DNA from 2 places in the Pseudomonas sp. KH_050 genome. Region 1 is predicted to be linked to the other one. Evidence: predicted binding sites of a transcription regulator. Region 1 holds the regulator's gene; the other holds the start of a gene.
The links. Region 1 encodes sigma-54, which starts transcription at its own class of promoters, with help from an activator protein. Its sites were predicted from a motif close to ANTGGCATNNANNTTGCTNT; they were not measured.

Region 1 (4,416 bases):
CGGCATCGACCGGCATGCCACGCTTGAAGCCAAAGGACTCGACCAGAAACGCCGTCCCCGGCTCCGGCTGGTTCAACAGGCGCAGCTTGATGGTGTCACGCAGTTGATACAGGTTCAGGTTGGTGGTGTTGACCTTCAGGTCTGCAAGGTCGGCAATCGGCCCCAGCAGATTGGTTTCATCGCGAATGGCTTCGGCCAGCGAGCGCTGGGCATTGCTCAGCGGGTGGCGCCGACGGGTTTCCGAAAAGCGCTTGAGCAGGGTTTCTTCGTCGGCGTCCAGATACAGCACATCGCATTGGATGTGTCGGCTGCGCACTTCTTCGAGCAATTGCGGGAAGCGTGTCAGGTGACTGGGCAGGTTGCGCGCATCGATCGAGACGGCGACCAGCGGCTGCGCCAGTTCCGTGTGAATCAACGCGCGCTCGGCCAACTCCGGAAGCAGCCCGGCCGGCAGGTTATCGATGCAGTAATAGCCACTGTCCTCTAGTACATCGAGGGCGGTGCTTTTACCCGAGCCGGACCGGCCGCTGACGATGATCAAGCGCATGATTAACTACCGTTCTGCTCATCCAGGACAACCTGGTACAGGGCTTCATTGGTTAAGGCGCTGCGAAGTTTTTCGCGCACTTCCTTGCGGTCAAGCATGCTGGCTATCTGCCGAAGCAGTTCCAGGTGCGCATCGGTAGCGGCTTCCGGCACCAGCAGGACAAACAGCAGGTCGACCGGGGCGCCATCGATGGCGTCGAAATCTATGGGGGCGTCCAGGTGCATCAAGGCACTGATGGGCGAGGTGCAACCTTTGAGGCGGCAGTGGGGGATGGCGATGCCGTTGCCAAAACCGGTGGAACCGAGTTTTTCACGGGCAATCAGACTCTCGAATACATCTTGCATCTCCAGATCCGGCACTTCGCGGTGGATAAGGTTGGCAATTTGCTCGAGTGCGCGCTTTTTACTGCCGCCCGGCACGTTCACCAAAGAACGGCCGGGGGTCAGGATATTTTCAAGTCGGATCATGGGTTGGGAGTGTTAACGACCTGTTGCGCCCTGGAGGAGGCTCTGGGTCTTTTCCTTATGCTTTTTGAGTTGGCGATCCAGTTTGTCGGTGAGCAGGTCGATCGCAGCATACATGTCGTCATGTTCTGCGTTAGCGACCACTTCACCGCCGTGGATATGCAAGGTGGCTTCGATTTTCTGCTTCAGCTTTTCGACCGTCATCGTGACTTGCACGTTGGTGATCTTGTCGAAGTGCCTTTCCAGTCGGTCGAGTTTTTCGCCGATGTAGGTGCGCAGGGGTTCGGTCACTTCCAATTGGTGTCCACTGATGTTGACTTGCATACAGCTTCTCCTTCGTTGCCAGTGCATAAGGCGGCAGGCTGGCTTGCCTGCCACTAGGCTGTGTCCGAAAACTCACTGAGCTTCAGAACACACCCTGGAACGCTGTGGCGTGGCCCGTTACATCAACCGCTTGCGTTCGCTCGAAGGCGCGATTCCAAGGGATTCGCGGTACTTGGCGACGGTGCGGCGGGCTACCTGAATGCCTTGTGCCTCCAGTAAACCAGCGATCTTGCTGTCACTCAACGGCTTTTTCTGATTTTCCGCGGCAACCAGTTTTTTGATGATCGCGCGAATCGCTGTGGACGAGCATTCACCGCCTTCGGAGGTGCTGACGTGGCTGGAGAAAAAGTATTTCAGTTCGTAGATACCGCGCGGGGTATGCATGAATTTCTGGGTAGTCACCCGGGAAATCGTCGACTCGTGCATGCCGACTGCTTCGGCGATGTCATGCAGGACCAGCGGTTTCATCGCTTCATCGCCGTATTCGAGAAAGCCGCGCTGGTGCTCGACGATCTGGGTAGCGACTTTCATCAGGGTTTCATTACGGCTTTGCAGGCTTTTGATGAACCAGCGCGCTTCCTGCAACTGGTTACGCATGAAGGTGTTGTCGGCGCTGGTGTCGGCGCGGCGGACGAAACCGGCGTACTGCGGGTTGACCCGCAGGCGTGGCACGGACTCCTGATTCAGTTCCACCAGCCAGCGCTCGTTGTCCTTGCGCACGATCACGTCGGGGACGACGTATTCAGCTTCAGTTGACTCGATTTGCGAGCCAGGGCGCGGGTTGAGGCTTTGCACCAGTTCGATGATCTGCCGCAGTTCGTCTTCCTTGAGCTTCATGCGGCGCATCAGCTGGCTGTAATCGCGGCTGCCAAGCAGTTCGATGAAGTCCGTGACCAGGCGCTTGGCCTCGGCCAGCCAAGGGGTCTTGGCTGGCAGTTGACGCAGTTGCAGCAGCAGGCACTCGCCCAGGTTGCGCGCGCCGATACCGGCCGGCTCGAATTGCTGGATGCGATGCAGGACCGCCTCGATCTCGTCCAGTTCGATGTCCAGCTCCGGATCGAAGGCTTCGAGAATCTCCTCGAGGGTTTCGTCCAGGTAGCCCTGATTGTTGATGCAATCGATCAGCGTCACGGCAATCAGGCGATCGGTGTCGGACATCGGCGCCAGGTTCAGTTGCCAGAGCAAATGGCTCTGCAGGCTCTCGCCGGCGGATGTACGGGTGGTGAAATCCCACTCGTCGTCATCGTTGCTCGGCAGGCTGCTGGCGCTGGTCTGGTAAACGTCTTCCCAGGCGGTGTCGACCGGCAGTTCATTAGGAATGCGCTCGTTCCAGTCACCTTCCTCGAGGTTGTCCACCGTCGGGGCGGTTTCCTGATAGGAGGGTTCCTGAACATCGGCATTGGGTTTCTGCTCGATGTTGTCGGCCAGAGGGTCGGCGTTATCGAAGTCGTCGCCTTCTTCCTGGCGTTCGAGCATAGGATTGGACTCCAGGGCCTCCTGGATTTCCTGTTGCAGGTCCAGGGTCGACAATTGGAGCAGGCGGATGGCCTGTTGCAGCTGCGGTGTCATCGTCAGCTGCTGGCCCATTCTCAAGACTAGCGATGGTTTCATGGCAGGGGCTTAACACCTTATTCGCCGGCGCGCATGCGCCATCCACTACAGGGCGCCGGAGCGCCAAACATAAGCAAATTATATGCCTGAAACTGCAGTGTTTGCCTAGAGCGCTGTAACAATAAAAATTAACAAGGTTTCATTGACATCGGCGCTCTGACGATAGCTGAAATCGTCCAGAGTGCTTTTGAGGTGCCTGCGTCAACCAAACCGCTCAATGCTTACAGGCGGAACTCATGCCCCAGATAGACTTCCTTCACCAGTTCGTTGGCCAGGATGGTCTCGGAGTCGCCTTCGGCGATCAGTTGACCGTCGTTGACGATGTAGGCAGTCTCGCAGATATCCAGGGTTTCACGGACGTTGTGGTCGGTGATCAGAACGCCGATACCCTTGGCCTTCAAGTGATGAATGATCTGCTTGATATCGCCTACCGAAATCGGGTCTACGCCGGCGAAAGGTTCGTCGAGCAGGATGAATTTCGGCGCGGTAGCCAGTGCGCGGGCGATTTCCACTCGGCGACGTTCGCCACCGGACAGGCTCATGCCGAGGTTGTCGCGGATGTGGTGAATATGGAATTCCTGCAGCAGGCTTTCCAGCTCCTGGCGACGCCCGGCCTTGTCGAGTTCCTTGCGGGTCTCGAGGATGGCCATGATGTTGTCGGCGACCGATAGTTTGCGGAAGATCGACGCTTCTTGCGGCAGATAACCGATGCCGGCCCGTGCGCGACCGTGCATCGGTTGGTGGCTGACGTCCAGATCATCGATCAATACCCGACCCTGATCGGCCTGGACCAGGCCGACGATCATGTAGAAACAGGTGGTCTTGCCGGCGCCGTTCGGACCGAGCAGGCCGACGATCTGACCGCTGTCGATCGACAGGCTGACGTCGCGCACGACCTGGCGGCTCTTGTAGCTCTTGGCCAGATGCTGAGCTTTCAGAGTTGCCATTACGGGGCCTTTTGCTCGTCGGTTTTCTTCTTCGGCTGGATCACCATATCGATCCGCGGACGGGGCGCGGTCACCGTAGTGCCGGTGGCGCGACCGGCATTGGCAACCTGGCGCTTGGTGTCGTAGACGATTTTTTCGCCTTCGGTGGTGTTGCCTTCGTTGATCACTTTGGCCTTGTCGATCAGCACGACGCGATCTTGCGAAGCGTGGTACTGGATGGTCACGGCATAGGCCTTGACCGGCTCGGTATCGCCAGGCTTCTGCAGCTGTTCGAAGTAAGCCAGGTTGCCGACGGAGGTGACCACGTCGATCTCGCCCGAAGCTGCGCGGGTGATGGTCACGGTGTTGCCGGTGATCTTCATCGAACCCTGGGTGATGATCACATCGCCCTTGTAAGTGGCAATGCCTTGCTTGTCATCCAGTTGGGCGTCGTCGGCCTGAATGCGGATTGGTTGCTGGCTATCAGTCGGCAGAGCCCAGGCGCTCGCGCTTCCCAGTGCTGCGCTCAGGCTGAGCAAAATAG
Region 2 (4,416 bases), 1.3 Mb from region 1:
TAGTATCTTAAGGTCGTTTTTTCATCAATACCCTGCTTGACATAGCTAATAACCTGTTCGGCTGTTTTGCCGTCAATCGATTGCTGAAAAGATATGCCTTTTTCGTGAATGCCCATGATTTTGCCCATGGTAATTGCTTGTTGGAACTTGCCTTTTTGTGCATCTGGCAGCCCTTCATAAATAGCTTGCGCAGACTCGTTGAAGCTTTCCTCAGTTGTGGCATCGATGGTGCTATCACCGCACCCTGACAACATCGCACACAGGGTGACAGCAGAGATGAGCTTTACAAATTGCACAAAAATTTCCTTTTTTCGTTCTGAATTTTTAAATGATGACATGTCATTTTGCCTTCATTCAAAATTGTACTCAGCCCAATACAAAAAATCACGCAAAAATCCCCTCGAATAGCTCTAGTCCGGGCGATACAGGCGAGGTCGTTCGAGTTGAAGTCGGGCGTGGTGGCGCTTCAGGGATTCAGAACGATTGAAGCAACCGCGAGGCCTTTTTCCACCAAGGTGCATGGGTTGCACTTCGGGGCCGCTCTCCCTCCGGCAGCATATGTGGAACGTCTTGCAGCCGAATCCATGGCTGATTGTTCCAGTGCAAAAGGCTCAGGGACATCTCCGGCCAATCCAGCAGGCTTAAAATTGGGCGTTCGCTCGAAGTCGCTTGCTGGGCATCTCTCAGCGCGGGGACCACTACATGAGTGAGCCATTCCCGCAAACCCCGGTACTCCGGGCAGTAGTGATAGATGAGCAATGCATAGACCCCGGACTCGCTGATCATTAGCGTGTGTTCGACTGTGCCGTGGTAAAGCAGGCGCAAGGTCTGGCGCTGATCGGAGTCCAGTTTGCGCAATGCGCGCTCATCCAGAAAAAGCCGAAGCAGACGCCCAAGATCGCGGGCGCTGAACCATGCCTGGTTTTCCAGCAGGAGTGCATGGAGGTTGAGTTTGTGGCGGGTGAAGACGTGGGGTGTCAGGTAAGCGTCATTGCTATTCATTGATACAGCTCCTTTTGCTTATGGGGCTGCCAGCAATCGTCGCCAAACGATTGGGTGGCAGCTGTACGCGGGTTGGCGAACCGGAGCAAAAGGAACCCGGCAGACCCGAAGGTCTCCCACGCACAGCCGCCATGATACGAGTCGACGGACATAAAAAACGCCCGCTATCGCATGGTGGGCGTCGTGCGCCTTTAGCTTTCCAGGTCGCCAAACCCAGTGCTGAATATTCAGCTGAGGATGAGCGTAGAGACCCGGGGCTAGCGGCGCAATCGGAAAGCGGGGATTGCTTTTGTAAGAATCAGCCTGGATGTATCGCAGTGTTCAAGATTTTAGAAAGGTCGTTCCGACCTTATCGCGAGCAGGCTCGCTCCCACAGAGGGTTTGTGGTGTTTTTGAGAGCGGCGATGTTATTCCGCAGGCGAACTCAGCTTCGCTTCAAGCTCGGCGACCTTGGCTTCCAGGCTTTCCAGCCTGGCTCGGGTGCGCGCCAGGACCACCATCTGGCTGTCGAATTCTTCTCTACTCACCAGATCAAGCTTGCTGAAGCCGCTTTGCAGCAGGGCTTTGAACTGGCTTTCGATTTCGTTGCGCGGCAGCGCGGTGTCGCCGCTGAACAGGCGCGAAGCGTGGCCGCTCAGGGCGTCGAGGAGGTCTTTGGGCGCGAGCATGGGAGTCAGGTGTCCTGAGTTACAGATGCGGGCAGTGTATCACGCAGTGGCTATAGTCATTGGCGCAGGCAGGCTGCACGCTTTTCGCGCATGCCGCCGGGCAGTCGCGCACCGTTGTTGTGCGTATCTGTTGTGCCATTGCCGTGCAGACGCTTGCGGAAACGACCAAGAGGTTGATATCAGAGGGTTTTCAGGAGATGGCAAGCTTTCTGCTTAGTCCTTGATAACCCATGCACTGATGCAGTCGCTGTGACGAATGCAGTGCGGCAGGCGGAGCGGGGAAGTGTTTCGTCAGCAGTGGTTAGCAGGCGTCGGACTGGCCGAGCAAGGCCGACGATGCGTTACAAAGCCAGGCACTGCGCTTAGACTTGAGTCGGGTTTGTTTTCCTGGGGCAAGTCCACCAATTCGGGAGAGAGTTTTCATGAAGCTAGTCACTGCCATCATCAAGCCGTTCAAACTGGACGACGTACGCGAGTCGCTGTCCGAGATCGGCGTGCAGGGCATTACCGTTACTGAGGTCAAAGGCTTCGGGCGGCAGAAGGGTCACACCGAGCTGTATCGCGGCGCGGAGTATGTGGTCGATTTTCTGCCCAAGGTGAAGATTGATGTCGCCATTGACGACAAGGATCTTGATCGGGTGATCGAGGCGATAACCAAGGCGGCCAACACCGGCAAGATTGGTGACGGCAAGATCTTCGTGGTCAATCTGGAACAGGCTATTCGCATCCGTACCGGCGAAACCGATACCGACGCAATCTAAGCCGCCAAACCCAACGCCCCAGGAGAAAAACAATATGACTCTGCGTAAATTCGCAGGGCTAGGAGCCCTGTTGTCCCTCGTAATGCCCGGCCTGGTTATGGCGGCAGACGAGGTGGCAGCCCCAGTCCTCAATTCCGGCGATACCGCCTGGATGTTAACCTCGACAGCACTTGTGCTGTTCATGACTATTCCCGGCCTTGCGCTGTTCTACGGCGGCATGGTTCGTTCGAAAAACATTCTTTCCGTGATGATGCAGTGCTTCGCCATTACCGGTCTGATCAGCGTCCTGTGGGTCATTTATGGCTACAGCATCGCGTTCGACACCACCGGTATGGAGCAGGGCGTCGTCAACTTCAACTCGTTCTTTGGCGGCATGGGCAAGGCGTTCCTTGCCGGTGTCACCCCTTCGAGCCTGACCGGGCCTGCGGCATTGTTCCCTGAGGCGGTGTTCATCACCTTCCAGATGACGTTCGCGATCATTACGCCTGCGCTGATCGTCGGTGCCTTCGCCGAACGGATGAAGTTCTCCGCGATGCTGATCTTCATGGGCATCTGGTTCACCCTGGTCTACGCGCCGATCGCGCACATGGTCTGGTCCGGTAACGGCGGCCTGATGTGGGACTGGGGCGTGCTGGACTTCGCCGGCGGCACCGTGGTGCATATCAACGCCGGGGTTGCCGGTCTGATCGCCTGCCTGGTGCTGGGCAAGCGTCGGGGCTTCCCGACCACCCCGATGGCTCCGCACAACCTCGGCTACACCTTGATGGGTGCCGCGATGCTGTGGGTCGGCTGGTTCGGTTTCAACGCCGGTTCCGCCGCAGCGGCCAACGGCACGGCCGGCATGGCCATGCTGGTGACTCAGATCGCGACCGCTGCTGCAGCGCTGGGCTGGATGTTCGCCGAGTGGATCACCCACGGCAAACCAAGTGCACTGGGTATCGCTTCGGGTGTTGTAGCCGGTCTGGTGGCAATTACTCCAGCGGCGGGCACCGTCGGCCCGATGGGCGCTCTGGTGATCGGTCTGGCCGCGGGTGTGGTCTGCTTCTTCTGCGCAACCACCCTCAAACGCAAGCTCGGCTACGACGACTCCCTGGATGCCTTCGGCGTGCACGGTATCGGCGGTATCCTCGGCGCGATCCTCACCGGTGTGTTCGCCGCTCCGTCGCTGGGCGGTTTCGGCACTGTGACTGATATCGCGGCCCAAGTCTGGATTCAGTGCAAAGGCGTCGGTTTCACGGTGATCTACACCGCGATCGTGACCTTCATCATTCTCAAGGTGCTGGACGCCGTGATGGGGCTGCGTATCGCCGAAGAGGAAGAGGCGGTCGGCATCGATCTGGCGCTACATAACGAACGGGGCTACAACTTGTAAGCATTCGGCAAATACGAATAAAAAATTGCCCGGCTTGCCGGGCATTTTTTTGTCTGGCTTTTGTCTGTAATGGAACAGCTGAAAGGTTTTTTCTTGCAGTTGTGGGTGTGTTCTTTGCTGCTATTTTTTTCGGGCCAATGGCTTACAGCATTGAAGGAATATTAGGCCCTTTGTTTTTTCCCAGAGCGCGCTAGAATGCGCGCCGTAGGTGCGGAGAACTGTATGTGGCAACAGACTTTGATTACCCTGCGGGCGAGGCCCCGGGGCTTTCATCTGGTAACGGACGAGTTACTCGCCGGCCTGCCTGAACTGAAGGCATGTCGGGTCGGTCTGTTGCATTTGTGGCTGCAGCACACCTCGGCGTCGTTGACCATCAACGAGAACGCCGATCCGGCGGTACGTCGTGACTTCGAACGGTTTTTCAATCGGCTGGTCCCACAAGGCCTGGCCGGATATGAACACGAGGACGAAGGCGCGGACGATCTCCCGGCGCACTTCAAGGCCAGTTTGCTGGGCTGTCAGTTGAGTTTGCCGGTCACGGCAGGTCGACTGGCGCTGGGTAGCTGGCAAGGTGTTTATCTGGGCGAGCATCGTGATCATGGCGGTGCCCGTA

Region 2: the regulator sigma-54 is predicted to act here: its motif matches at 1,867-1,886, upstream of glnK (P-II family nitrogen regulator).

The regions. Positions count from the first base shown of each region.
Region 1 covers NZ_CM174478.1:1,109,072-1,113,487, forward strand. Annotated here, with positions in the region: gene rapZ (RNase adapter RapZ) at 1-547, opposite strand, end outside; gene ptsN (PTS IIA-like nitrogen regulatory protein PtsN) at 550-1,014, opposite strand; gene hpf (ribosome hibernation-promoting factor, HPF/YfiA family) at 1,027-1,335, opposite strand; gene AC3IUA_RS05125 (RNA polymerase factor sigma-54) at 1,453-2,946, opposite strand; gene lptB (LPS export ABC transporter ATP-binding protein) at 3,168-3,893, opposite strand; gene lptA (lipopolysaccharide transport periplasmic protein LptA) at 3,893-4,416, opposite strand, start outside.
Region 2 covers NZ_CM174478.1:6,443,181-6,447,596, reverse strand. Annotated here, with positions in the region: gene AC3IUA_RS29720 (DUF6694 family lipoprotein) at 1-338, opposite strand, end outside; gene AC3IUA_RS29715 (BRO-N domain-containing protein) at 475-1,002, opposite strand; gene AC3IUA_RS29710 (accessory factor UbiK family protein) at 1,410-1,670, opposite strand; gene glnK (P-II family nitrogen regulator) at 2,093-2,431, shown strand; gene AC3IUA_RS29700 (ammonium transporter) at 2,466-3,803, shown strand; gene AC3IUA_RS29695 (secondary thiamine-phosphate synthase enzyme YjbQ) at 4,026-4,416, shown strand, end outside.